DNA from 3 places in the Lysinibacillus sp. AR18-8 genome. Region 1 is predicted to be linked to each of the others. Evidence: riboswitches for the same ligand, from Rfam matches in the RefSeq annotation. Region 1 holds a riboswitch; each other region holds the start of a gene.

What was found. A riboswitch is a leader RNA that binds a small molecule or an ion and turns the genes downstream of it on or off. The one in region 1 is predicted to bind lysine.
Region 2: another riboswitch for lysine. It lies ahead of BFM98_RS12160 (aspartate kinase); the one in region 1 lies ahead of BFM98_RS21810 (amino acid permease).
Region 3: another riboswitch for lysine. It lies ahead of BFM98_RS05730 (transporter substrate-binding domain-containing protein); the one in region 1 lies ahead of BFM98_RS21810 (amino acid permease).

The regions. Positions count from the first base shown of each region.
Region 1 covers NZ_MDGU01000052.1:1,441-11,574, forward strand. The annotation lists gene BFM98_RS21795 (nitric oxide synthase oxygenase) at 1-315, shown strand, start outside; gene BFM98_RS21800 (hypothetical protein) at 365-895, shown strand; gene BFM98_RS21805 (CynX/NimT family MFS transporter) at 963-2,171, opposite strand; lysine riboswitch at 2,350-2,526, shown strand; gene BFM98_RS21810 (amino acid permease) at 2,609-4,072, shown strand; gene BFM98_RS21815 (response regulator transcription factor) at 4,225-4,917, shown strand; gene BFM98_RS21820 (sensor histidine kinase) at 4,924-5,859, shown strand; gene BFM98_RS21825 (ABC transporter ATP-binding protein) at 5,990-6,913, shown strand; gene BFM98_RS21830 (ABC transporter permease) at 6,906-7,595, shown strand; gene BFM98_RS21835 (Nramp family divalent metal transporter) at 7,643-8,908, opposite strand; gene BFM98_RS21840 (response regulator transcription factor) at 9,117-9,812, shown strand; gene BFM98_RS21845 (HAMP domain-containing sensor histidine kinase) at 9,802-10,134, shown strand, end outside.
Region 2 covers NZ_MDGU01000014.1:12,691-22,824, reverse strand. The annotation lists gene BFM98_RS12175 (amino acid permease) at 1-1,042, shown strand, start outside; gene trxA (thioredoxin) at 1,164-1,475, shown strand; gene uvrC (excinuclease ABC subunit UvrC) at 1,599-3,389, shown strand; lysine riboswitch at 3,497-3,674, shown strand; gene BFM98_RS12160 (aspartate kinase) at 3,808-5,034, shown strand; gene BFM98_RS12155 (YslB family protein) at 5,133-5,567, opposite strand; gene BFM98_RS12150 (succinate dehydrogenase cytochrome b558 subunit) at 5,840-6,448, shown strand; gene sdhA (succinate dehydrogenase flavoprotein subunit) at 6,515-8,269, shown strand; gene sdhB (succinate dehydrogenase iron-sulfur subunit) at 8,275-9,054, shown strand; gene BFM98_RS12135 (acyl-CoA thioesterase) at 9,250-9,714, shown strand; gene BFM98_RS12130 (helix-turn-helix domain-containing protein) at 9,902-10,123, shown strand.
Region 3 covers NZ_MDGU01000006.1:209,860-219,993, forward strand. The annotation lists gene BFM98_RS05710 (toxic anion resistance protein) at 1-693, shown strand, start outside; gene BFM98_RS05715 (DUF6501 family protein) at 742-939, opposite strand; gene BFM98_RS05720 (amino acid ABC transporter ATP-binding protein) at 1,203-1,934, opposite strand; gene BFM98_RS05725 (amino acid ABC transporter permease) at 1,947-2,672, opposite strand; gene BFM98_RS05730 (transporter substrate-binding domain-containing protein) at 2,843-3,700, opposite strand; lysine riboswitch at 3,820-4,006, opposite strand; gene odhB (2-oxoglutarate dehydrogenase complex dihydrolipoyllysine-residue succinyltransferase) at 4,347-5,597, opposite strand; gene BFM98_RS05740 (2-oxoglutarate dehydrogenase E1 component) at 5,688-8,513, opposite strand; gene BFM98_RS05745 (HAMP domain-containing sensor histidine kinase) at 8,746-10,131, opposite strand; gene BFM98_RS05750 (response regulator transcription factor) at 10,128-10,134, opposite strand, start outside.

The DNA of each region.
Region 1 (10,134 bases):
CCTGCAATTGCGGAGATTTTTAATCTTGATACAACCAAACAAGCGTCTCTTTGGCGTGATCGTGCTTTAGTAGAACTTAATATTGCTGTTCTTCACTCATTTAAAGAAGATGGTGTGAGCATTGTTGATCATCATACAGCAGCTCAGCAGTTTAAATTGTTTGAGGAGGCAGAAAAATCAACAGGAAGAGAAGTTACAGGCAACTGGACATGGTTAATCCCACCACTTTCCCCTGCCACAACTCATATATTCCATAAACCCTATGTAAATATTTATCATACACCAAATTATTTTTATCAAAAACCATGCTATTAGTGTAAAAGAATTGTTTACTTTCGATACTTTTGATGAGAGAGGGCTTACTATGTTAGATCAGCAAATTCCCAATATCCCATGGAGACAATTGACGACACCTTATGGTAGAGGTACAGCCATACCTAAGTTGATAGAACAGGAGCAATACACACAACTGGCTGAATTAATTGAACATCAAGGTACACTGTGGCAGGTGACACCATGGGTTTTGCTTGTCCTGCTAAAAAAGCTTACTCGTAAAAAATTAGAGGCTGTCTCCTTACAAGAGGTACAGTTATATTTAGCTGTGGCACATGCTATTACCAAGGATTATCTCGACCCAGTCAATACTGTTAAAAATATGCAGGAGCTATTAGACGTCAACTATTTGTGGATAGAAAATGAGGATAATGATGAGCAGGAGTGGGAGAAAGAAACGCCAAAGGGCTATGAGGAGCAAGCTTTTGTAGGCTATTACTATTATAGTTATATGCTTTTACAAGAGGCTGTTCCTATTTTTTCTACTATAACAGCTCGTAATAATGAAGCATCAGGATGCCTTGCTGAATTGCTAACATTACTCCAGCAACCCGACAATTAAGTAATGTTTAAACACTATATAGAAATAGAGCAGATGGAGGAATCTAATCCACCTGCTTTATTTAATTTTAATGCACATACTCATCCTTAGATGCTCTCATTGAGCAAAAGAAGAGTAACATTGCTACAACGACAAAGAGCCATCCCGCAATATTCCAGCCACCAAATAAATCATGCAAGTAGCCAAAAAGAATAGGACCGATTGCGGCAAATAAATAACCCAAAGATTGTGCAAAGCCTGATAAATCTGCTGCTTCAAATGCAGTACGAGTCCGGAGAGTGAAGAACATCATTGCTAGGGCGAATGAAGAACCACCTGCTAACCCTAGAAGAACCATCCACAGTACCCCAAGACTTGTCCATTCCATGACAACCCCAACAAAGCCTACTAAATAGAAGGATGTAAACATCAATACAAGTGGGCGTTGAGAAGTCATTTTACCAGCAATAATAGGCACTGCTAAGGCCATTGGTACTTGTGAGAATTGCATGATTGAAAACATCCAGCCAGCTTTATCAGGTGCTAAACCTTGAGCAATATAGATCTCAGGTATCCAAGCTGCTGTTGTGTAGAATAATAAAGACTGTAAACCCATTGCCCCTGTGACAGCCCAAGTAACAGGTGATTTCCATAAAGGTGTACTGGTCTTCTTAGATGTAGTAACTGGTTCTGGTTTATTTGATTTTAGTTGAGGTATCCAAATTAAGATTGTAATTAGAACGAGTATGAGTGCAATGGAAAGTGCACCTTGCCAGCCTAACGATGAATTAGCTATCGGATAGCTAATACCAGCACCAAGGCCAGCAGTAAAATTCATGGACATGGTGAAAAAGGCCATTAATAAACCCACATGATAGGGAAATTTCAACTTCAATAATCCTGGAATTAGTACATTTCCAAAAGAAATGGCTACGCCAATTAGCACAGTACCCAATAGAAGTAATTCTGTAGTACCAAGTGAACGTAGGACAATTCCTAAAGCCAAGAGAAAAGTGGATAAAAATAATGTTAGCTCAAGCCCTAGTTTGCGTGCTACAACTGGTGCAAATGGAGATATAACAGCAAAAGCCAGCAATGGTATCGTTGTTAGAAAGCCTGCCAAAACATTAGATATTCCAAGATCTTCACGGATAAAGGATATAATTGGGCCAACAACAGTTAGTGGCATTCGTAATGTAGAGGCTATAAAGATAACTCCAAAGACTAAAAGTAAGGTTGTTCCTTTCCAGCTAATTTTTTTACTTGGAAAACTAGTGGAATGATCATTTGTAGTCAAAATAAAATCCCCCCTAATAATAACCATTCTAATTGAACTACTATAACACTTTATCACACTATTAAAAATAGTAGAAGATTCATAAAATACAGAACATTTGTGGTTGTATTGAAATGTCTATGGTCTTATGTTAGTATAATAAACATCATAAATTTAATAATTATATGCCTCACGTTTGTATTGAGGTAGAGGTCGCGATATTTATAAGTATGCTAATTGAAATGACAAGCATTGATGAAATTAGTTGAAAGGAAATATTGCCGAAGTGTGAGGGGACTTGAAAACCTCATGCTGGGGCTGTCTCCGAAAGGAACAGAACTGTCACGTTTGCACAACGTGTTGAGCTATCATGTAGGAAAAACTGAGGATTAATGTAGCCATCACAGTGTATATGTGATGGCATTTTTTTGCCTCATAAATAGGAAGGAAGCTATATCGTGAGTGAAATAAAAGTAAATCAGCTCGGACATAAAGCACCGAAGCTGAAAAAAGAATTAAAAAGCCGTCATATTACAATGATTTCTTTAGGCGGTACAATTGGTACGGGACTATTTTTAGCCAGTGGAGGAGCAATTGCTCAGGCAGGTCCTGGAGGAGCATTGCTTGCCTATGCTTTAATCGGTATTATGGTGTATTTTTTAATGACAAGCTTAGGGGAAATGGCTGCCTATATGCCATCCTCAGGTTCATTTAGTACGTATGCAACCAAATTTGTAGATCCTGCCTTGGGCTTTGCATTAGGCTGGAACTACTGGTATAACTGGGCAATCACCATTGCTGCCGAAATTGCTGCTGTGTCATTAATTATGAAATATTGGTTCCCAGATAGCTCATCAGCACTTTGGACAGTATTATTTATTGCTGTGGTATTGACGTTTAATTTACTATCCGTAAAAAGTTATGGTGAAAGTGAATATTGGTTTGCCATGATTAAAGTAGCAACGGTTATTGTTTTTATTATCATTAGCTTACTAATGATTTTTGGTATTTTAGGTGGGCAGGCTCCTGTAGGTTTCACTAATTTCTTTGTTAGTGATGGGCCATTCCATGGTGGCTTCCTTGCTACATTTGGTATTTTCCTAGCTGCAGGATTTTCATTCCAAGGAACAGAATTACTAGGAATTACAGCTGGTGAAACAGATGATCCTGGTAAAAATATTCCGAAGGCTGTTAAATCTGTATTTTGGCGTATTCTTTTGTTTTATATTTTAGCGATTGGTGCAATTGGGATGTTAATTCCATTTACAGACGAACGTTTATTATCAGAAGATATCGCAGTATCACCGTTTACACTAGTGTTTGACCGCCTAGGTATTGCCTTTGCTGCTTCATTAATGAATGCCATTATTTTAACGGCTATGCTGTCAGCAGGAAATTCAGGACTATATGCATCTTCTCGTATGTTATGGCAATTAGCAGTGGATGGACATGCACCTAAATTTTTTGCAAAGCTAAGTCGTAGAGGTATTCCGATTTATGCACTTATGGCAACATTAGCTGTAGGCTGTTTAGCATTTTTGGCATCCTTCTTTGGCGATGGAGTGGTTTATATCTGGCTATTAAATGCTTCTGGAATGTCTGGCTTTATTGCATGGCTAGGTATTGCGTTTAGTCATTATCGTTTCCGCCGAGCGTTTGATGCACAAGGCTTAGATCCAAAGTTATTACCTTATAAAGCCAAATTATATCCGTTTGGACCATTATTTGCTTTTACAATTTGTATGATCGTAGTCATTGGACAAAATTACACAGCCTTTACAGGCGATAAGATTGATTGGTACGGTATCCTTGTTTCGTATATTGGGATTCCATTATTTTTAGCATTATGGTTTGGCTATAAATTAAAGCACAAAACAAAAATGCTTCCACTTGAAGATTGTGATTTAAAAGTTGAAGATTAAATAATAGAGCTGTTCTATAAACCAAAGAGTGATGGTTTATGGATCAGCTCTTTTTTCAACACTCATAAACAAAATCTCTCTAATCAAACATCATAAATATGGTAATGTAATATACATATGGAAATTGGGTTTGATAGGAGAGGTGCATCATAGTGCAAAAGCATATTTTACTTGTAGAAGACGATGAAGCCATTCGTGAAATGGTTGATAATTACTTAACGATGGAAGGTTTCCAGGTCACAACAGCGACTAATGGCGAAGAGGCATTACAAAATTGTTTGCAAAATATCTTTGATTTGGTCATCTTAGATATTATGATACCTAAATTAAATGGATTGGAAGTATTAAAGATTATTAGAGAGCAGGCAGCACTTCCTATCATTATTATGTCTGCAAAAGACAGTGATGTTGATAAAGCATTGGGCTTAGGGTTAGGGGCAGATGATTATATTGCTAAACCCTTTTCTATGCTAGAATTTTCAGCACGTGTAAAGGCTGTTATCAGAAGAGCTACGAAATACTCTAGTCAAGCTGAACAAAAGCAAGAGGTCCTTGAAATTGATAATTTAAAGATAGATATCGTTAATTTCTCAATAACAAAGAGCGGACAAGAGATAAAGCTGACATCAAAGGAATTTTCCATTTTAAAATTGTTTGTGACAAATCGTCACAAAGTTTTTACCAAAGAGCAAATTTATCAGATGATATGGAAAGATGCCTATTATGGAGATGAAAATATTATAAATGTACATATCAGAAGACTCCGTGAAAAAATAGAAGATGATCCGTCACATCCTCACTATATTAAAACCCTATGGGGAATCGGCTATAAATTTGAAGGGTAAAAATATATGATATTTCTATTATTATTAATCATTGTATTGCTAATCGGCATTCTTATTTTTCAATGGAAAATCAAGAAGGAACAAGAACGTGCTATCCAATATATTCATCGAAAACTACACGAAATTGTGAATGAACAGACGTATGAAAAGATTCTAGTAACAACTACAAATTCAGAAATTCAACAGTTACTTATTACACTGAATACTTTGCTAGATCAACATCAAAAAATTCAGGCTACACATCGTAAAATGGAAAATTCTACGAAAAAGATGTTGGCCAATATTTCGCATGATCTTAAAACGCCTTTAACCGTTGTACTTGGCTATATTGAAATGCTTCAACTTCAAAACGGGATTAGTGACGAGGAACAGCAACGTTTACTTACGGGTGTACATGCTAAAACATTAGAAGTATTAAAAATTATTCATACATTTTTTGACTTGGCAAAATTAGAGGCTGGGGACACAGATTATCCAAGCACTAAAATCAATGTCAGTGAAATATGCCGAAAAAATGTTTTGTCTTTTTACGATTTGGTTACTTCATTGGGATTAGATATTAAAATTGATATCCCTGAAAGCTCCATATATGCACTTGGTAATGAAGAAGCATTAAATAGAGTGCTAAACAATCTACTGTCTAATGCTATTGCATATGGAGCAGATGGCAATGTAATTGGAATTACTATAAGAAACGATGAAGCCAATATTGATATTGATGTGTGGGATTGTGGCAAGGGCATTGATGAATACCATATCGATCGCGTTTTTGAAAGGATGTATACACTTGAGGATTCTCGAAATAAATCTTTCCAAGGTAGCGGTCTGGGACTAACGATTACAAAGCGGCTTGTAGAAATAATGAATGGCTCGATCCGTTTATCGAGTATTCCCTATGAAAAAACTATTTTTACGATTTCGTTAAAGCGAATGATGTATTGAATCCATTATGCTTGTAGAGCTTTAATGCTTTGCAGGCTTTTTTACTTAAGAAATTTGTAAGAATGCAGTAATAAAATAGAGAGTTTCATTTTTTATAATGAAACTAGTCACAATTGAGGGAGAGAATTACATGACATACATTGTAAAAACAAATCAGCTTACGAAAGTGTACGATGGAAAGGAAGTTGTTTCTGCTGTCAATATGAACGTTAAGAAAGGTGAGATTTATGGATTTTTAGGTCCTAATGGTGCGGGTAAAACGACTGTTATGAAGATGCTAACTAATCTTACGAAACCTACAAGTGGGGATGTAGAAATTTTGGGGGCGAAATTGACGGACAAATCCTATGAAATACTAAAAAGAATGGGGACAATTATTGAATATCCTATTTTTTATGAAAAATTAACGGCTAGAGAGACCCTGGAATTACATTGTGAATACATGGGTTATTATGATAAGAAAGAAATTGCACATGTTCTTAATTTAGTAAAGTTATCGAATACAGAGAATAAGCAGGTTAAAGATTTTTCTCTGGGGATGAAGCAAAGATTAGGCATCGCAAGGGCCATTATTACAAAGCCAGAGTTACTTATATTAGACGAACCAATTAATGGATTGGACCCAGTAGGGATAAAGGAGTTAAGAGAGCTTTTCAAGATGCTTTGTAAGGAGTACGGCATAACTATTATTATCTCTAGTCATATTCTAGCTGAAATAGAACAATTGGTCGATACAATAGGTGTTATTAAGAAGGGAAGGCTCATCACTGAGGTAGCAATGGATACTATTAATCGTGATCAGGTCAATTATACTGAAGTGATCGTAAGTGATGGGAAAAAGGCAGCGTTTATTATTGAAAGCGAATTAAACATTACGAATTTTAAGCTGATGGATGATAACTCTATACGTATATACGACTCAACAGTATCCCAACAAAGCCTATCGAGAGCATTAATTGAACATGACGTTGAGATTGAAGAGATTAGTAAAAATACTAGTTCATTAGAGGATTATTTCTTAAAGCTAATCAATGGAGGTGTTGTCCATGCTTAATTTAATGCGTTTAGAAATGAAAAAATTTCATTTAGGTTCATATGTTAAAGGAGCAATTATCGCTAATTTTGTTATTCTTGGTTTTTTGTTTATGATTTTATTTATTTCTAAAGTGGAAGGAGACCCAGGGCTTGAAAATTATGAGGTTGCATTCAGTGTTATTGATTCATTTGTAAGAGCAGTTTTTATGATTTTTGCTTCTACGTTAATAGCTAAGTTAATCATCGGAGAATATAAATTTAAAACCATTACATTAGCCTTTATGTATCCTATAAGTAGAAAGAAATTAATGGTCGCAAAGCTTGCTATTGTCATGCTATTTACTTTCAGTATGATCATTATCTCCAATGCTCTTATTACAACCATTTTTTGTATCATAAGCGATCGATATGAATTAATTCCTGATGTACTATCTAGTTCTTTAATTATCCAGCAAATACCTTCTGTATTGATGAATGCGATTGCTGCCTCAGGTATAGCTTTAATCCCATTGTATTTCGGGATGAGAAAATACTCTATACCGACAACTATCATTTCATCTATTATAATTGTGTCTGTAACTTCGTCAAATTCAGGTAACTTTACTTTAAACGATATTATTATTATTCCAATTACTTTAGCAATCGTGGGTCTTGGTATTGCTTATTTAGCCATTAGAAATATCGAAAAGGTGGATGTTTAATCAAAAAGATACCAGGTGCTCATTGCTATAGAGTACCTGGCTTTTTGTTATCCAAAAATTGTTTCCCACAGTAAGTAAATATTTAACGTAACAACAACGACTACGACAAACCAACCTAAAACAGTTGTAATACGGTGATTAACTAGGCTTCCCATAATGTCTCGTTTACTTGTAAACATAACAAGAGGGACAAGTGCAAAGGCAATACCAAATGATAAAACAACTTGACTAAGAACGAGAGCATAGGTAGCATTCACACCAGAGGCAATGATTGCAAGTGGTGGCACCATGGTAATCGCTCTACGTAAATAAAGAGGTATTTTTCTTTGAATGAAGCCTTGCATCACTACGTCACCAGCTAAAGTCCCTACAGAGGAGCTAGCAAGCCCTGCAATAAGTAAACCAAGACCAAAGGAAATGGCAGCCATTGGGCCCAGAATATCTTTTAAGCCATTATAGGCAACATCTAAATCTTCAACTACAACGCCTTGGGTATGGAATACGGCTGCGGCAATGATGAGCATGCTCATATTGATGGCACCAGCAATAATCATAGCGATGATAATATCGATAAATTCAAAACGGAAAATACGTTTTTTTTCTGCCTCATTTCGACCAATAATACGACTTTGAGTTAAAGAAGAATGTAAGTAAATAGCATGAGGCATAACGGTTGCACCTAAAATACCTGTTGCTAATAATAGTGAATCTACACCTTCAAAGTGTGGTGTGAACATGCCAATCGCCACATCGCCCCATGCTGGCTGCGCTAAAAATGTTTGGAAGGCAAATGCCAATACAACAATTAAAACCATTCCAGAAATTCCTGCTTCAAAGGCTCTAAATCCTCTTCTTTGCAACTCTAAAATAGCGAATGAACCTACTGCTGTAATCAATGCGGCGGGAAGCATTGGGATATTAAAAAGTAAATAAAGCCCTAATGCTGCTCCGATAAATTCCGCGAGGTCTGTGGCAATGATGACCAATTCCGCCTGTATCCATAAAAAGATAGATGTTTTTTTAGAAAAATGCTCGCGTGCTACTTCAGGTAAATTTTTTCCTGTCGCAATCCCAAGCTTGGCAGACAGGGACTGAATTAACACGGCCATTAAATTAGAAAAGGCTATAACCCAAAGTAGCAGGTAGCCGTATTGAGAGCCTGCTGTAATATTTGTAGCAAAATTGCCAGGATCAATATAGGCAACTGCTGCAATGAAAGCAGGTCCTAAAAATGGCAAGAATCTTCGCCAACCTTTTATATCTCCATCTAAAACCGCCTCTGCAGACGATTTTGTGACTCGTTTGTAAACCATATTGTTCCCTCGTTTCAAAAAGTATCATCAGTGAAATAAAGTTTCCTATAGGAAAATAAGATATTAGTATTCTAACGCTAGGAATAAAAAAAGTGAAGTAGTTTGCTTTATCCTTCTATAAGTATGTGCCATTCTCATCATTTTCTAATTAGACTTTCACCACTTGTATCGTATACGATGAAAAGAAAAGGCGAAGGACGGATTCGACATGACACATCGAATTTTAATTATAGAAGATGAAGAGAATATTGCGAGAGTGCTACAACTGGAGCTTCAATTTGAAGGATATGAGGCAGCAATGGCACATACAGGAGCAGAAGGCTTACTACAATACCGTGAGCAACAATGGGATTTAATTTTACTTGATATCATGCTACCTGAGATGAGCGGTATTGATGTGCTAAAGCGTATTCGTGCAACAGAATCCCAAACACCTGTTATCATGCTAACTGCTAAAAGTGAAGTAGAGGATAAGGTAAAGGGCTTGGATTTAGGAGCCAATGATTATGTGACAAAGCCTTTTGAAATTGAGGAGCTACTGGCACGAATTCGCAATGCATTACGGTTTTCACAGAAGGTAAGTCCAAAGCAAATAGCACTTACATTTGGCCATTTATCGATAAACGAGCAAACGAGGGAAGTTGTATATTTTGATAAGGAAATTCAGCTGACACCTCGTGAGTATGATTTGTTGTTCTATTTACTAAAGCATCCTAAACAAGTACTGACAAGGGAGCAAATATTAGAGGCTGTGTGGGGCTATGATTATTATGGGGATACAAATGTTGTGGACGTTTATATACGTTATGTACGACAAAAGCTTGAGGCTGCTAATCCAACACCTCTTATCCAGACAATTCGAGGTGTTGGATATGTGCTAAAGGAACACAGTTATGAGACTTAAAACAAAAATTCATCTACTAACAACATTGCTGATGCTAGTTATTGTAGTGGCAACAAATAGTGGAATTTATTTGTTGTATGAGAAATTTGCCTATGATACGGAATATAATCAGCTCCAGTCACGGGCAAATGATTTAAGCTCTACACTGAGTCAGTTAAATGCACAAACCAACCTACAGCAAGTATTAAGAGCTTATATGCCAACAGATGGTGCTGTTTATATTTATGATGGTGAACGTTTGAAAACAAAGGTTCAAGCTACCCTTGAAATGCAAGAAGTCCCTGCCATTACCTTCACTATGCCTGCCATTTGGATCGACGGA
Region 2 (10,134 bases), on a different contig from region 1:
TATTGCAGCAGAGTCTGTCGTGGCTGCTATCTTTATTCAATATTGGTTACCAGAATATCCAATTTGGATACTGGCACTATCTGTTTCTGTGTTAGTAACAGCGATTAATTTATTATCCGTAAAAATCTTTGCAGAAACAGAATATTGGCTAGCATTAATCAAAATTACTGTTATTATTGTCTTTATCATTGCAGGACTTATTTTATTGCTTGTGACGTTTGGAAATCATAGTGCTGTTGGTTTTGCTAACTTAACGGAGCATGGTGGGTTTTTCCCTAATGGCTCGACGGGATTAATTGCTGCAATGCTTGTAGTTATCTACTCCTATGGTGGGACAGAAATCATCGGGATTACATTAGCTGAAACGAAAAATCCGGAAAAAGTAGTGCCAAAAGCTGTTCGCAGTACATTAGTACGTATTGTTACTTTTTACTTACTGCCATTCTTTATTATCGTAAGCTTGATTCCTTGGAATGAAGTAAATGGGGTTCCTGAAAGCCCGTTTGTCATGGTTTTTAAAATGGTTGGTATTCCAGGGGCAGACCATATTATGAACGCTGTTGTTTTACTTGCCATTATTTCATCAATGAATTCAGGACTGTATGGATCATCACGCGTACTATATACACAGGCTGTAGATGGACGTGTGCCTAAAATCTTTGCTTATTTATCGAAACGAAAAGTACCAGTATATGCTATTTTAATGTGTACTTTAGCGATGTATTTAGGGGTCATTTTATCTTTATATGCGGGAAGCAAAACATTTGATTTTCTAATGGGATCACTTGGTTATACTGTGTTATTTATTTGGTTAATTATTGCGATTGCACATTTAAAATCACGTAAAAAACAAGCAGAACACACAAGTGCCTATGAAGTAAAATGGTTCCCTTATACGACTTGGATAGCTATATTGGCGTTAAGTGCGATTCTCATCGGAATTATTTTCACCACATCTATTATTGTGACAGGCATTACGTTAGCTATTTACCTTTTTATTACGTTAACCTATGTATTGAAGGGTCGTTATCAAGTCAATTAATGACTGTGTATTGATTTTTCGACACAGATTTGCATAAAAAATACATTGTAGGCAGATTGTTCGCTCAAGTGAATTTATCCATGCTATACTACAAGCATAGTAAGTTTAAGGAGGATTTCAAATGGCAATTGTACATGCAACAGATGCTACGTTCCAGGACGATATTAAAGAAGGGTTAGTACTAGTAGACTTTTGGGCTGCTTGGTGCGGGCCATGTAAAATGATTGGGCCAGTTCTTGAAGAAATGGACGCAGCAGGTAGTGCGGCTAAAATTGTAAAAGTTGACGTTGACAATAACCAAGGTACTGCAGCTCAGTATCAAATTATGTCAATCCCATCTTTACTATTATTTAAAGATGGAGAATTAGTTGACAAAACAGTAGGCTTCCAACCAAAAGAAGCTTTAGAAGCATTTATCGCAAAACATGCGTAATGAATGAAGTTCACAAAGCCGAGCCATCAATTGATGTGTTCGGCTTTTTTTCGTTATATAATAAAGAAAATAACTAACATTATTCTAATGAGGGGAATTTTTACTTAGGGGGGCAGGTAGGTAATGAACGATTTAATAAAGCGAAAACTGGATATTTTACCAGATCAACCTGGCTGCTATTTGATGAAGGATCGACAAGGGACTATCATTTATGTCGGTAAAGCAAAAGTTCTAAAAAACCGTGTACGTTCTTATTTTACGGGAACACATGAAGGGAAAACGCAAAGGCTTGTAGGTGAAATAGAAGATTTTGAGTATATTGTAACGTCATCAAATATTGAAGCACTTATTTTAGAGCTGAATCTCATCAAATTACATGATCCAAAATATAATGTCATGTTAACGGATGATAAGACCTATCCATATTTAAAAATTACGAATGAAAAACATCCTCGTCTGATTACGACACGGAAGGTAAAAAAGGATAAGGCAAAATATTTTGGTCCTTATCCGAATGCCTATGCAGCAAGTGAAACGAAAAAGCTATTGGATCGATTGTATCCGCTGCGCAAATGTGTACAATTACCTTCCAAGGTTTGCTTGTACTATCACATGGGTCAATGCTTAGCACCTTGTGTGAAGGAAATTGAAGGTCAGGTTTATCAAGAAATGATTGAGGATATGACGAAGTTTCTAAATGGTGGTGTGGAGGCAGTCAAAAAAGAGCTTGAAGTTAAAATGCTAGCAGCTGCAGAAAACCTGGAATTTGAGCGAGCGAAGGAATTCCGAGACCAAATTGCCCATATTGATACGGTTATGCAGAAACAAAAAATAGTTTCAAGTGATACAACAAATCGAGATGTATTTGGCTATGCTGTTGAAAAAGGATGGATGTGTGTTCAGGTTTTCTTTGTACGCCAAGGAAAGCTGATTGAGCGCGATGTCTCAATTTTCCCCATCTATCAAGATGCAGAGGAAGAATTTTTAACATTTGTTGGGCGCTTTTATGAAAAGCCAGAGCATATTAAGCCAAAAGAAATTTTTATTCCACAAGCCATTGATGCAGCTATCTTAACAGAATTATTAGAAATTAAAGTGCTCACACCGAAAAGAGGTCAAAAGAAGGAATTGGTTGAATTAGCTACCAAAAATGCTGAAATTGCTGTGGCAGCTAAATTCCAGCTAATAGAGCGTCAGGAAGAACGTACGATTGGTGCTTGTGAGGCACTTGGTGAAGCAATGGGTATTAGTACACCTTTACGAATTGAAGCTTTTGATAATAGTCATATGCATGGAACGGATGCAGTGTCTGCTATGGTTGTTTTCATTGATGGGAAGCCTGCGAAAAAGGAGTACCGAAAATATAAAACGCGTACAGCAGCCAAGCATGATGATTACGGTGCAATGCAGGAGGTTATACGTCGTCGCTATATACGTGTTTTAAAGGAAGGACTACCATTACCAGATTTAGTCTTAATTGATGGTGGTAAGGGACAAATGGAAGTAGCCCGTGAAGTACTAGAAGATGAGCTTGGTCTTGTTATACCGATTGCTGGTTTAGCCAAGGATGATAAGCATAATACATCTCAGCTCTTGTTTGGTGATCCACCAGAAGTGATTAGCTTAAAACGTACAAGTGATGGCTTTTATTTATTACAACGAATTCAAGACGAAGTCCATCGCTTTGCTATTACCTTCTTGCGTCAACAGCATGAGAAGCATGCCATTCAATCTGTATTAGATCATATTGAAGGGGTAGGACCAAAACGAAAGCAACAGCTGCTTAAACATTTCGGTTCAGTCAAAAAAATTCGAGAGGCGAGCGAGCTAGCATTACAGGAGGCTGGGATGCCCGCTAATTTAGCAAGCCAAATTTTTAGCTATTTTCAGCAACAATCATTGTCAAAGGAATAGGCATGTGCTATGGTTATAAATAACATTGTTTTCAATGTTATGAAGAGTCAACTGCGTGACTAGTTTGTTTACGCAAAGGCTTAATGAATTGAATACATTCACTTTAAAGTGATGATAGAGGTGCAAGATTCAAGAGTAACACGATGGAGGATGGACAAGTCCAGAGATATTGTGTGAAAGGGGAGCTTGCCGAAGTACAGGATTGTTGTTCCATTGTTGTACTGGTTTTGCATTTAAGAAATGTAAGACTGTCGATTCTAAACGTTTCGGAGAGCTATCACACATGCGCAAGTTACGATTATTGTACATGTTATAGGCAGCTTTCACGTTATGTGGAGGCTGCCTTTTAGTTTTCTAGAAACGGTTTTACCCCCCATAATTTGGTGAAATACATGAACTGGAAGGGAGAACGAAAGAAATGGCTAAAATCGTGATGAAGTTTGGAGGAGCTGCATTAGCTTCTACTGAACAAATCCAAGAGGCTGCTAGGAAAGCGATTGCTGAAAAGGACAAAGGATTGGATGTAGTAGTGGTCGTTGCAGCGATGGGACACACTGCGAAAGAGATGAAAATGATGGTACACCAACTAACTGACGATGTGTCGAAAAGAGAATTAGATGCAGTTTTGTCAACTGGATCTCAATTATCTAGTGCTTTATTTACCATCGCTTTGCAGGAAGCAGGCTATGAGGCTGTGTCTCTAACTGGATGGCAAGCTGGTATACATACGGATGGTATGTATCGACATGCTCGTATCGACTATATAGATATTAGTCGTATGGAAGAACATTTTGCACAGGGACAAATTGTGGTTATTGCTGGAGAACAAGGGATTGACGAAGTGCACAATATCACCACGCTTGGAAAAGGTGGAGCTGAAACAGCTGCTGTTGCACTTGCCATAGCGTTGGAAGCGGAGAGAGTAGATATGTATACAAATGTGGATGGTGTTTATACAGCAGATCCACGATATGTTCCCAATGCCCAAAAGCTTCAAGAAATTTCATATGATGAAATGTTGGAATTATCGAATTTAGGGTCTCATATCATACATCCTCGTGCGGTGGAGTTAGCGAAGAAATTTCAAATGCCTGTTATTATACGTTCAAGTTTAATAGAATCAGTAGGCACTTTATTGAAGGAGGAAGTGGAAATGGAAAAAAATTTAGTCGTTCGTGGTGTTGCATTTGAATCAGATATTATTCGTTTAACAGTAGGGTATGATGCTTTTTCCAATGCTTCATTAGCAGATATATTTACGGTTCTTGCAGAGAACCGTATTAATGTAGATATTATTGTCCAAGCCATTATTGATGGGTTGAAGCCAACTGTATCGTTTTCCATTTTAAAAGAGGAATTTGCGGAAGCATTACGTGTTTTAGAGGATAGTAAATTATCACTTGGATTTAGTTTTGCTGACTTCGAAATTGGACTAGCAAAAGTTTCTATTATTGGTTCAGGCATGGCTTCCAATCCAGGCGTTGCTGCTCGTATGTTTGATCGGTTACGTCGTGAAAATATCCCTGTAAAAATGGTTAGTACTTCTGAAATAAAAGTGTCCGTTGTTGTACCACAGGATGATATGATCCAAGCAGCTAATGCTCTCCATGATGAGTTTAATTTAGAGCAAGCACTTTACATATAATAATAGAAGAAACAGCATTTTATGTAATTGACCGAAATAAAAGGAAGAAAAAAGAAGGATTGTCATCCCATTCTTTAATGGGAGACAATCCTTTTTAATTATTCTGTGGGAATGGTATTCATAATACGTTCTTTAACGTCCCATTTGACTGTAAACATGACGTATTGTTGCTTTTCCCGTTTTTCATTATAGCATTCTGTCAGGTAGCCTTTAGCTAGTTGAATTTGCTCTGCTATAAATCCTGCTTCAAGTTTAAAGCTACGCTGCTTTATTTGAAGAATTTCAGGGTCATTTGTCAACTGGAAAATACGTCCATCTTTTGATTCCTTTATGAGTTCTAATGTACCCCAGCAGGCATCTGCGAAAAATGCGATAAGTTCATCTTGACTTTTACATGGGAACTTGCGAGCAAGCTCTTTACCTGCCCAATAAAGGACGTCATCTTCATGTTTACCAAGTATAGAAGATAGAATATGATCACGAATGATCTCATAGCCAAATGATGAGATTGTAGGAGATGGAGTGTTTAACATTGTTATCCTTCTTTCTTAGAATTTTCTTAAAATTTAACGGTAATAAAGTAATGATAGATTTTTCGAGAAAAAACGACGCATCATGTACTAGATTAGTTCTTTAATAAGCTCTATGAAAAACTCCGAGTTGCCTTGACGCTCGTAGCTCTTGAGAGTACAATAAACATGTCATAATATTGTACCATGATGAAATACACAGTCAATGAAGTATCATTTACAAAATGATGACTTCTTTTGTTGTGCTATTTTAAGTACTAAGGGGGGTAACAGTCTTGTCGAAAGATCGAGAGTTTTTATGGCGTCGCTTACATTCTCTACTTGGGATCATTCCAGTAGGTCTGTTTTTAACGATGCACCTGTTCATTAACTTTACAGCAACAGGCGGGGCAGAAAGTTACAACGATGCTACCGCAGTAATGGAAAAGATTCCATTCCTTATCCTAGTTGAATGGATTGTCATCTATATTCCATTAATGTTCCACGCATTCTATGGTGTCTACATTGCATTCACTGCTACACCAAACACAGGACGTTTCAGCACGTACCGTAACTGGATGTTCTCTTTACAACGTTTTACTGGTGTATTCTTAGTGATATTTATTGCATGGCATATTTTCCAAACTCGTATTCAAAAAGCACTTGGCACACACGTTGATTACGACATGATGGCGAATATTGTTGCTAATCCATTCATGCTTGGATTCTACATTGTTGGTATTTTATCAGCAACTTTCCACTTATCTAACGGTTTATGGGCATTCCTAGTAAGCTGGGGTATTACACAATCTCCTCAGTCTCAAAAGATCGCTACTTACGTAACAAACATTCTTTTCGTAATTCTAAGTGTAGTTGGTGTGGCTGCTATTTTAGCTTTCGTATAATTCAATAGAAGCTACGATAGAGCACATGCAATCATTGCAATTTTTTAAGAGGAGTGAGAAATAATCATGGCGAAAAGCAAAATAATTGTTGTCGGCGGTGGTCTTGCCGGTCTGATGGCAACGATTAAAGCAGCTGAAGTTGGTACTGAAGTTGATTTATTCTCATTAGTTCCTGTAAAACGCTCACACTCTGTTTGTGCGCAAGGCGGAATTAATGGTGCGGTAAATACTAAAGGTGAAGGGGATTCTCCATGGATCCACTTTGATGATACAGTTTATGGTGGGGACTTCCTAGCGAACCAACCACCAGTTAAAGGTATGTGTGATGCAGCACCTGGCATTATCCACTTAATGGACCGTATGGGTGTTATGTTCAACCGTACACCAGAAGGACTTTTAGATTTCCGTCGTTTTGGTGGTACTTTAATGCACCGTACAGCTTTCTCTGGTGCAACAACAGGTCAACAATTACTATATGCGCTAGATGAGCAAGTTCGTTCTCATGAAGTAGCTGGTTTAGTAAATAAATATGAACACTGGGAATTCCTTGGTGTTATTATCGATGAAGACGGCGTTTGTCGTGGTATCGTAGCGCAAGATATGCGTACAGAAGAAATTAAATCATTCCGTGCAGACGCTGTTATTATGGCGACTGGTGGCCCTGGTATTATCTTCGGTAAAACAACAAACTCTGTTATTAACACAGGTTCTGCTGCTTCTATCGTTTATCAACAAGGTGCTTCATATGCGAATGGTGAATTCATTCAAATTCACCCAACAGCGATTCCTGGAGATGACAAAAACCGTCTAATGTCAGAATCAGCTCGTGGTGAAGGTGGTCGTATTTGGACTTATAAAGACGGTAAACCTTGGTACTTCCTAGAAGAGAAATACCCAGCTTATGGTAACTTAGTACCACGTGATATTGCAACACGTGAAATTTTCGACGTTTGTGTAAACCAAAAACTTGGTATCAATGGCGAAAACATGGTATACCTAGATCTTTCACATAAAGATCCACATGAATTGGACGTTAAACTTGGTGGTATCATCGAAATCTATGAAAAATTCGTAGGGGATGACCCACGTAAATTACCAATGAAAATTTTCCCAGCAGTTCACTATTCAATGGGTGGATTATGGGTTGACTACAATCAAATGACTGAAATTCCTGGTCTATTTGCAGCAGGTGAATGTGATTACTCTCAACATGGTGCAAACCGTCTTGGTGCAAACTCATTATTATCTGCTATCTACGGTGGTATGGTTGCAGGACCAAACGCAGTAGACTATGTAAAACACCTTAAAAAGCATGCTGAAGATCTTCCACAAGAGATTTACGATGCTCGTGTAAAAGAGGAACAAGCGAAATGGGATGCTATCATGAAAATGGAAGGCACAGAAAACGCTTACTTACTGCATAAAGAGCTTGGTGAAATGATGACTGCTACAATGACTGTAGTACGTTACAATGATCAGCTTGAAGATACATTGAAAAAACTTGATGAGCTTACTGAGCGTTGGAACAACATCAACATCAATGATACGCAAAAATGGAGCAATCAAGGCGCACACTTTACACGTCAGCTTAAAAATATGTTAGTGCTTGCAAAAGTAATGACAAAAGGTGCACTATTACGTAATGAATCTCGTGGTGCACACTATAAACCTGATTTCCCTAACCGTGATGATGAGAACTTCTTAAAAACAACAATGGCGAAGTTTGACCCAGCTACTGGTAATCCAATCATCACGTACCAAGAAGTCGACGTTTCATTAATCCCACCACGTAAACGCGACTACTCTGCGAAAGGAGACTAAAAGTTATGCAAATCGCAGCTAATACTGGAAGAATGGTCAAAGTGGAAATCTTACGTCAAGATACACAAGGCGGCAATAGCTACTGGCAAAAATTCCAAGTGCCTTACCGTCATGGTATGAACGTAATTTCAATTTTAATGGAAATTCAAAAAAATCCTGTTACTGAAGATGGTGTAAACACATCACCAGTATCATGGGATATGAACTGTTTAGAAGAAGTTTGTGGTGCATGTTCAATGGTGATCAATGGCCGTCCACGTCAATCATGTTCTACACTAGTAGACCAATTGACAGAGCCGATTAAATTGGAGCCAATGAAAACATTCCCTGTTATTCGTGACCTACAAGTTGACCGTGAACGTATGTTCAACGCGCTTAAAAAAGTTAAAGCATGGGTACCAATCGATGGTACGTATGATTTAGGTGAAGGTCCACGTATGCCAGAAGGTAAACGTCAATGGGCTTATGAACTATCTAAATGTATGACTTGTGGTGTATGTATGGAAGCATGTCCAAACGTGTCTGAAAAAGCTTCATTCATCGGACCAGCTCCATTATCACAAGTACGTCTTTTCAACACTCACCCAACTGGTGCTATGATTAAAGATGAACGTTTAAATGCGATTATGGGTGACGGTGGCCTTGCAAACTGTGGTAACTCTCAAAACTGTGTTGCTGCATGTCCAAAAGGGATTCCTTTAACAACATCCATCGCTTCATTAAACCGTGCAACTACAGTGCAAATGTTCCGTAACTTCTTCGGTTCTGACCACTACGTAGACTAATATACGGACAAGCTGAACTCCCTTACACGAAGTGTAAGGGAGTTTTTTATAGTTATAGAAATGAAATTTATCAAGTTGTTTATTTACATTTTTTCTATGATAATATAGCATTTTCTTTTATAATGAATATGTATTCATTTTGTTTGCCGTTGATTGATAAAAGACGGGCAATTACATGACAGGGGATGGTATATCATGAAGGCAAATTATATCGATAATTTTCAAGAGTGGGAAAAGGGTTTTTCATTTTTTAGCGAGGTACGAGTGCGATTTTCAGAAACAGACATGTATGGTCATATGAACAATACGATTAGCTTTACATATTTTGAGCAAGCAAGAATTGATTACTTCAGACATTTAGGAATTTTAATGCCCCCAGTTGGAGAAGAGAATGTGAAATCTATACCTATTGTAGCCGATTTACAATGCGATTATGTAAAGCAGGTTTTCTTTGATGACGTACTACGAATCTATACAAAAATCGCGCAAGTTGGGAATTCGTCGATGGACATTCACTATCTAGCAAAAAATCAAAAGGACGAAATCTGTTTCACTGGTCGTGGAACAATTGTACAAATGGATCCTCGTACAGGTAAAAGTGTGCCGATTTCAGAGGAAGAAAAAACGAAATTCATTCAGTTGGCCATTCTGCCTCACTAGTTCAATATATAAGTATATGTAAATTTATTGAAATAGTAGGTTTTGCTTTTTACGTAAAATTTATGAATGTAACAATGTAATTTTCGAAATTTTTAAGGAAACATGGAATAATCATGCAAATAGCCGTCACCGCTTCCTGCCCCTTAACATAAGTTACAATACGTGCGGGGGAGGAGGGTGTAACTGAATGAATGGCTCTCATCATCGTTCTCTTTTAACAAACCGAGAACGTGAAATATTTGCGCTTTTATTAGCTGAAAAAACAACGAGAGATATTGCAGAGCAGCTTGGTATTAGTGAAAAAACAGTGCGAAATCACATTTCCAATACAATTCAAAAGCTAGGTGTAACGAATCGATCTCAGGCGTTAATTGAGCTGTTACGCTTGGAAGAATTTAAATTAGACTAATGGACACTTGC
Region 3 (10,134 bases), on a different contig from region 1:
ACCGAGCCTAATGTGAAGCAAACACTCACAGAATTTGAACGTATTAGTATACAGGTGGAACGCATTGGCGTTCAGCTAGAACGTGCACAGCTTCAGCTGATAAAAGATGTTGAAAACTTAGAGGCGCTTTATGCCCATAATCGAGGATTTTTTGAGGAATTGGCAACGGCGATTGCCGCAGGACAAATGAAAAAGCAGCAAGCCATTGAGGTAGAGCTACCTGCACAAATAACGAGTGTCCAAGCTACCAAACAGCCACTTGCGATCCAGCAATTAAATGACTTTGCTGCTCAAATCGAAAGACTCGATCAACGTATTTATGATTTACAAGTATCACAGCAAGTCGCTCTGCAAACAGCTCCTCAAATTCGTATGATTCAGCAGGCCAATCAAACATTAGCTGAAAAAATTGAGTTTTCTATCGTTACCTTGATTCCGCTCTGGAAAAACCAACTGGCGATGATGCTATCGATGCATATGGATCATCATTATGCACGTTTAGAGGAGCGATTATCAAGGGCTCATGATCGCTTCTCAAGTCCCACGTTTGAACAGCAAGTTTCGAAGTTTAAAGAAACACAGCAAGAGCTGCAAACAGCAATTAAAGATGTCTTTGCCCTGCATACCGCAACTGAACAAGAGAAACAACAGCTACAGGATGTGGCGGGTGCTAGCAGCTATCAGCGAGATTAACAAAAAAATGGGTGGCTCAGCAAATGTTCTGAACCACCCTGTTTGTTTTTATTCAAAATAATCTTTATAGTAGCCACCGACATTACCTGTGTTGTCGATGATAAAAACGAACTCTTCTGTTTCATTTTTCACTTCATACTCTTTTCCTACTGTCAATACGTTTGATACTAAGTATTTCGATGCATTTGTATGTTTGCAAGTAACCGTTCGTAATGTTGGCGCATCTTTCCATTTTAAATGTAACATATTCTCTCTACCTCTCTTTACTAGCAAAAGCTAATGTCTATTGCTTATTTTATAATATTTTTGGTCTTTTGTGGAGAAAAAAGAAATACTATACCTATTCTATCCAAAAAAAATGAATATTTGAGGTGTTATGATGAGTTTTGGTGGTGTACCGCAATGGTTTTTTATCATTGCTGTAGCATTCGCAATCTGCTTTGTACTTTATGCAGAATGGAATTCTAGAAAATAAGTGAGTCCAACAGGTTGGACTCACTTTTTTGTGCTTATTTTAATGTACGCTTTAAAAATTCCTTCGTACGTTCATGTTGTGGATTGACTAATACTTGTGCTGGAGGGCCTTCTTCCACAATTACACCTTTATCCATAAAGACAACACGATCTGCTACTTCTTTGGCAAATTCCATCTCATGTGTCACGATGAGCATCGTATTACCCTCGTTTGCTAGCTGACGCATTACCTTTAATACCTCACCCACCATTTCTGGGTCTAATGCGGATGTTGGCTCATCGAATAGCATTACATCAGGATTCATTGATAAGGCACGAGCGATGGCCACACGCTGCTTTTGTCCGCCTGAGAGTTGACGGGGCTTGGCATTCACATATTGATCCATGCCAACGATTTTCAAGTATTTAAGCGCCGTTTCTTCTGCTTCTTTTTTCGAACGTTTTAACACTTTGATTTGGCCCACCGTGCAATTACTTATGACATTGTGGTTGTTAAATAAATTGAACTGCTGGAACACCATGCCTAAATGTGTGCGATATTCTTGAATATTGTGCTTTTCATCTAGGATGTCTTCCCCTTTATAAATAATTTGACCGCCACTTGGCGTTTCTAATAAATTTATGCAACGAAGCAATGTGGATTTACCAGAGCCAGAGGAGCCAATTAAACAAACTACCTCCCCTTTTTCCACTTGGAAATTCACATCTTTTAACACTTGGTTACGTCCAAATGATTTACTTAAATGCTCGATTTTAATGACTGCCATTTGTGCGTCCCCCTATACGGCTTCTTTTTGTTCTTTTTGATAGGCATCAGGACCATCTAGACGTTTTTCAACATACAGAAGGATGCGAGATGCGGTAAATGTCATGATGAAATAAAGAACACATGCAACGAAGAATGATTCGAAATAACGGAAGTTGTTACCCGAAATTGATTTTGTTTGGAAGAATAATTCCGTTACTCCAATGACATTTAATACGGCTGTATCTTTAATATTCATGATTAATTGGTTACCTGTCGCTGGTAAAACATTACGCGCTACTTGTGGTAAGACAACATGAAGCATAATTTGGAAGTGATTCATGCCAATTGCTGATGCTGCCTCGTATTGACCATTATCAATGGATACAATACCGCCACGAACAATTTCTGCCATATATGCCCCAGTATTGAGGGAAACGACTAAAATACCTGCTGTAATAAAGTGCATATCGATACCGAATGCGATATCTAATCCGTAGTAGACAACCATAGCTTGTACAATCATTGGTGTACCACGGAAAAATTCAACATAGCATGTTAGTATAAAATTAATGAGCTTTAAGCTATAAAATTTCACACCTTTTTTACGAACTGGAATCGTATGCATAATTCCGATGAAAAATCCGATAAATGCACCAATAATTGTACTAATACTCGAAATCAGTAACGTATAATACGCACCTCGTAAAAACATTTGCCAGTTGTTTTCAATAATTGAAAGTATCCATTCAAGACTCATGATGTTCCTCCTAACAATGTCATCTTGCTCGCTTATTTCTTTTGTGTCCTAGCTCTTTCTACTATTCTATGATTTGTCACGCTAGGACATTATCATTATGTAGAGAGGTTCTCATTTTGATAATGATGAAATGATCATGCACGGACTAATTGCTAGTCCGTGCCATGTCATTATTGTGCTGCGGGTTGTTGAGAAATAGCTTCTTCCATAATCGCTTGACGATCATCTTCTGAAATGCCTTTTAGGATTTCATTGATTTTTTCACGATTTGCGTCATCTTTACGTAAGCCTACAGCAATTGAAGTATTTGATAGGTCTGTATCAAAGCCTTCTTCAAATGCTACATATGTGAATTTATCGTTGGCAGCAGAAGCGGAAATGCCCTCTGGACGTTCAGCTACATAGCCATCAATTTTACCTGCTTCTAACGCCACACGCATTGCTGGGAAGCTCTCCATTGCTGTTTGCTTTTCTACGCCTTTAATTTGATCGATAACTGTGTAGTTTGATGTATTTAATTGTGATGTAATTTTAGCACCTGAGAAGTCTTGAATCGATTTTGCGCCTTCATATTTGCTACCTTTTTTAATAACCATAACAAAATCAGAAGTATAATAGTTTTCTGTAAAATCAATTGTTTTCTTGCGTTCTTCTGTTGGTGACATACCTGCAATAATTGCATCAATTTTGTTTGATTGTAGCGCTGGAACTAAACCGTCCCACTCCATTTTAACAATGACTAACTCTTTGCCTAGACCTTCAGCGATTTTCTTTGCCATTTGTACATCATAGCCACCTGCATACTCTGCATTATCCGCAATTTTCACTGCGCCATTTGCATCGTCTTGCTGTGTCCAGTTGAACGGTGGGTAGCCAGCCTCCATTCCAATTCGGAATTCACCGCCACCTTCTTCTTTGTCAGTTCCAGCATCACTTGAACCGCCCTCTTTTTTGTCACTTGTGCCACATGCAGCTAGCACAATTGCCGTCATGATAGAGATCATTACTAACAACCATTTTCTTTTCATGAAAAACTCCCCTTTTCTGTAAAAAAATAAGACAACTGTACTAAAAAAGACCTAAGTTTATTGAACTTAGGTCTTACCTTTTATGACAGTTGCCCAAATCCTCACTATAATTTCCATGTTTCCGAGATAGCACAACCTAGTAAATCTGGAAATCCATTTACTAGGACAGTCCTGCACTTATTCACTGCAGACCCAGTATAAAAGTACGAGCTCCTTTTATACTTCGGCGATATTTCCTTCTTCATTGCGTCTTCGCTTGCTTTTACTCAACAATGAACTAATAAATACCGCGCCTCTACCTCACTGGTAACAATTCGTGAGGTTTGTTTATTTAATTGATATTTAGATACTACTATAAAACTAATATGTTCGTCAAGACGATTTTAACATTTTTCTGACTAATGACAATATTAGGATATTGTGCGTTCTGCTTCCACTTTAAATCGTTGAACTTTTGTTGATATTTCTGAAAATTACAACAAATATTTATTATAGAGTATGTTCTATATGTGAGAAAAGTTGCGTTTTTTTCTTTCTTTGCTCCTCTAAACGATGTAACATTCGTACTCTTTCAAGCATAGAATCGGTCAATACCTTTCGTCATACAAAAAACCCTGCTGAACATTGTTCGCAGGGTTTAATGGAATTATGAATTTAATAATAAATCTTCAGGATTTTCGATTAATTCTTTAACTGTTTTTAAGAATCCTACAGAATCTTTACCATCGATGATACGGTGATCGTATGAAAGTGCTACATACATCATTGGACGGATTTGAACTTCACCATTTACTGCAACTGGACGGTTTACAATTGAGTGCATACCTAAAATACCAGCTTGCGTACCGTTCATAATTGGTGTTGACATTAATGAACCGAATACACCACCATTTGTGATTGTGAATGATCCACCAGCCATGTCATTTAAGCCTAATTTTTTATCACGAGCTTTTGTCGCTAAGTTAGCAATATCTTTTTCGATTTCTGCAAAGTTTTTGCTATTTGCATCGCGTACAACTGGTACGACTAAACCTTCTTCAGTCGATACAGCAATACCGATATCAAAGAAGTTATTTAAATGAATTTCATCGCCAGAGATTTGAGCATTTACGTATGGGTATTTTTTCAGTGCTGCAACAACAGCTTTAGTGAAGAATGACATGAAACCAAGTTTGATGTCGTTTGCTTTTACAAACTCTTCTTGTTTACGTTTACGAAGTGCCATGATGTTTGTCATGTCAATTTCGTTGAATGTTGTTAACATTGCTGTTGATTGTTTAACTTCTAATAAACGTTTTGCAATTGTTTGGCGACGACGGCTCATTTTTTCAATTGTTACACGGTCAGAATTAGCTGCTGGTGTGAATACTACTGGGCCTCCTGAAGTTGCTACGGATGTAGGTGCTGCTGCTGGTGCTGTACCATGAGCTGCTACATCTTGTACACGTACACGTCCTTGTGGATCTACTGGAGATACCGCTGCAAGGTCAATACCTTTTTCACGTGCAAGACGACGTGCTGCTGGAGATGCAACTACACGCTCACCAGAAGTTTCTTCTACTACTGGAGCTGCTGCAACTGGTGCAGGTGCTGCTTGTGGCGCTGCTGGTGCAGGTGCTGCCTCAGTTGGTGCTGCCGCTGCTGGAGCTGCTGCTGCGCCTTCGCCTGCTTCTACTACTGCGATAACTTGACCAACTAGTACAGTATCGCCTTCTTCAGCTAAAATTTGTGTTAATACACCTGCTTCTTCAGAAATGATCTCAGCGTTTACTTTATCTGTTTCAAGTTCAACGATGAATTCACCTTTTTCAACGCGATCGCCCACTTTTTTTACCCACTGTGCGATACTACCTTCTGTAATCGATTCTGCTAATTCAGGGACTTTAATTTCAGCCACTTTCATTTCCTCCTTTGATTAACGTGCATGACGCACATAGAAGGGCTACTGCTTAAGGGCAAGTAGCCCGGTTTCAAAAATTGATATATGTTATTTAACCTTTACTGGCTCAGCAACCGCTTCTTCAATAAGAGCTGCTTGTGCTGCTTTATGAGAATCTGCATCCCCTTCAGAAGTTGAGCTCATTGCAGGACGGCCTACATAGCGAAGTTTTTTACCTTCTGAAAGTTCATATAATGTTTCTAATGCATAATTCCATGAGCCTTGGTTTTTAGGTTCTTCTTGTACCCAAACAATCTCTTTTGCATTAGGATACTTAGCAATGATACCAGCTACTTGCTCTTTTGGGAATGGGTAAAGTTGTTCTACACGAATAATGTGTAGGTGATCGAAGCCTTCGCCGTCTTTCACGCGCTCTGCTAAGTCGATCATCACTTTACCTGTACCTAAAACGATACGCTCTACAGCTTCTGGTTTAGCCCCTAAGCCTGGTTGTTCAATCACTTCTTGGAATGAACCATTTGCTAATTGCTCAGCATTCGCCGCAGCTAATGGGTGACGTAATAATGATTTTGGTGATACGACTACAAGTGGACGTACCCCTTCTGTACCTAATAATGCTGCTTGACGGCGTAATAAGTGGTAGTAGTTTCCTGCATTTGAACAGTTCGCTACAAACCAGTTATTTTCAGCTGACATTTGTAAATAGCGTTCCATACGACTTGAAGAGTGCTCTGGACCTTGACCTTCATAACCATGAGGTAAAAGGATAACTAAACCAGATTTTTGACCCCATTTTGAGCGTGCCCCTGAAATAAAGTTATCAAACATCACTTGTGCCATATTCGCAAAGTCACCGAATTGCGCTTCCCATACTGTTAGTACATGGCTATTTTCTAGGTTGTAACCATACTCAAAGCCTACCACCCCAGCTTCAGTCAGTGGAGAGTTGTGTACTGTAAAGGATGCGTTCGCACCAGAAATATGGTGTAGTGGTGTGAAGACATTGCCATTGTTTTTATCATGCAGTACTAAGTGACGTTGAGAGAATGTACCACGTTGTGCATCTTGACCTGTAAAGCGTACTGGTGTGCCATCTTGAATAATCGTTGCATACGCTAGAGTTTCAGCATGACCCCAGTCCACTTTTGCAGACGCATAAGCATCACGGCGTTTTTCTAAGATTTTACCAAGCTTTTTCTGTGGTTCAAAGTTTTCTTCAAACACTAAAAGCTCTTCATTGATTTTTTCTAAACGTTCCGCACCTACTGCTGTATCAATTTGTGGGAACTCTACTTTTAATTCTTCTGGCATTTCTAAATGATGATGATCATCTTTTTCTGCCATTTCTTTGACGTGGTCATAGGCTGCTTGCATTTCTGCATAGATAGCTGTATCTAGTGCAGCTACATCATCAGCAGTTACAAGACCTTCTGCCACTAATTGTGCACCATATAATGCACGCACTGTTTCATGTTTAGACACTAATTTGTATGTTTCTGGGTTTGTCACTGTTGGGTCATCTGTTTCATTATGACCATGGCGACGGTAACCTACTAAGTCCACAATAATGTCTTTGCCAAATGTTTGACGGTAGTTTGCCGCAAAACGTCCAACTTGCACTACTGCCTCTGGGCTATCTGCGTTGACATGGATTACTGGTACTTCATAGCCTTTTGCAGGGTCAGAAGAATACACAGAAGAACGAGAATCATAATGTTCTGTTGTGAATCCAATCATATTGTTTGCGATAATATGGATTGTTCCACCTGTTGTAAAGCCTTCTGTTTTAGCGAAGTTTAACACTTCTGTTACAATCCCTTGACCTGGGAATGCAGCATCACCGTGTACAAGAATGCCTAAGCCCTTTGTACGGTCAAAAATAGGTTGCCCTGGTTTAGATGTATCATCTTGTGTTGCACGAGTAGCACCAAGTACTACTGGATTGCCCACTTCTAAGTGAGATGGGTTGTAAGCCAATTTCACATTCATACCGGATTCACGGTTGTAAGAAGCACCCATGTGGTATTTCACATCACCTGTCCAACCTTTTGTAATTTCAAGGCGGCCATGCTCTGGCATAAATAAATCATTGGAAACATGTGCAAAATCAGAGAACATCATGTCATAAGGTTTATTTAAAATGTGTGTTAAAACGTTTAAGCGACCACGGTGTGCCATACCAATACGTACGTTTTCCACATTTTTTGCTTCTGCCGTTTTAATAATTTCATCAAATAGAACGATTTGCGTATCTAAGCCCTCACCAGAGAAACGCTTTTGTCCTACAAAAGTTTTATGAATAAATTTCTCGAAATTTTCAACGCGAGTTAAACGATCTAATAAGGCTTTCTTCTCATCCGCAGATAATGCTTGTTTGAATGAGCCTGATTCGATTTGCGCTTGAATCCAATCACGTTCTTCAGTAGCTACTACGTGACCATATTCAAATGCTACTTTATCTGTATAAATAGCTTTTAAATAGTCGATTGCATCCTTACCATTTTTCACGTTTGCTGGCACATCTTTGAAGAAGATTGCTGCAGGAATTTCAGCTAAATCTGCAGCGCTTAAGTTGAACGCGCTTTCTTCAATTTGAGCTGTTTGTAGTTCACGGTTTTTCAGAGGATAGATATCTGCTGCTAAATGACCGCGTGAACGAATTGCATCTGCTAGTTTTACAGCGGCTAACACTTTTTTGTAATCGCCAGCAGGAGCCGCTGCTGTATGACTAGCTACAGCTACTTCACCTTCTACTACTACTGGTGCACCAAATTGTTGGAATAAAGAAACTAACTCCGGTTCTACTTCTTCAGGAGACTGTAAGAATAAGTCGTATTGCTCCATCACATATCCTAGGTTAGGACCAGAGAAAGCTGACCATGGAGAACTTACAGTTGTAACGTTGTTCGACATGAAAAATGACCTCCAAATTTTGCCTTTCGGCAGTTCCATTAATTAAATTGCAATTAATTATATAATATTTAGCCGTTCTTTAAAAGAATGTTTCTCACTACTTTTCCATATTTTAAAGAACGTTTTTTCCATCTCAATCTTACTACTCTTCACAAAAAATACAACTCTTTTTAGCAAATTAAGCAATTTTTTTCGCAAAGGATAGAATAATGAAATAAAGCGTGTATTTTTCTTAATATTTTAGCGGGATTTTCAGCGAGAAAACGGTTCCAATATTAACCTCACTCTTGACTTCTACTGTGGCATTGTATTTTTCAAGTAACATCTTCGAAATACTAAGCCCTAAGCCTGTTCCACCAATTTGGCGATTTCTTGCTTCATCCACTCGATAAAAACGATCAAAGATAAACGGAATATTGTCTTGTGCTATTCCTATACCATTATCAGTAATTTCTAAACATGCATAATTTCCAGCAACAGAAATAGAAATTTGTATCTCAGGAATTTTTTCACAATAACGAATGGCATTCTCTATTATATTACGAACGATTTGACTTAGTGCATTTTCGGTGATAAATAACGGACCAATTTCACCATGTTTCGACAGCGATATTCGCGCTTGTGGATGAACAAGCTTTACCTCATCCATCACTGCTTCGATGACCACTAATGCATTGGCCTCACTTGTTTCATCTTTTTCCTCACGCCGTGCAAGTTCTAATAATTCCTCAATCATTTTGCGCATACGAGCAATTTCTGTTAAGGAGGTATCAATGGATTCCTCTAATATGGCAGGATCATGTTTGCCCCATCTTTTTAAAAGAGAAAGATGCCCTTCAATTGCTTGAATCGGTGTACGCAGCTCATGAGAAGCATCGGCGACAAATTGCTGCTGCTGGGTAAATGAGATTTGCAGCTCGTTCATCATGGCATTATACATCTTTAGTAAATCACCAATTTCGTCATGTGATGTATAGGTTAGCTGTATAGGCTCCTTAAATCCTTGATCCATCACAGTTTTCATGGATGCACGCAATTCGTGTAGTGGCTTCATTAAATAGTTCGCTAGATAATAGCCAATAGAGCCAGATAACACTAAGGCTCCTAACCCTGCAATCAGCATGGCTGTCAAAAGATAATGCATGAGAGATTGAAAACTAGTTAACGGATGAATCACCTGAATATAGCCTTGGAAAAAGCCCATCCGAATCGGTTCATTGATGACCAGCACATCCTGCTTATCAATGGTCATCTCAAAAATTTCTTGCAACGAATTAAGTGGTGCAGCAGCAGAGGTATCATTGATTCGTAAAATATCCACCCCATCAGCATTAAATATTCGGACCGTCTCATCACGATCCGCAATCGATTTGAGCAAGCCTGTATTTTGCTGAATTTGCTGAATGGTAATTGTAGGACCTTGGGACTCTAAAAAAGAGATGATATCCTTACTTGTCCGATTGACCTTACTCTCCTCATCATTTAATAACCATGTATGCAGAGAAAGATAGACGACTACACAAATAATCGTAAAGCTAATAAAGATGACACTGCTTGAGGTCAGCATCCATTTTTTTTGCAGGGACTGCTGACGTAAATAATTTCTTAACTTATTCATTCT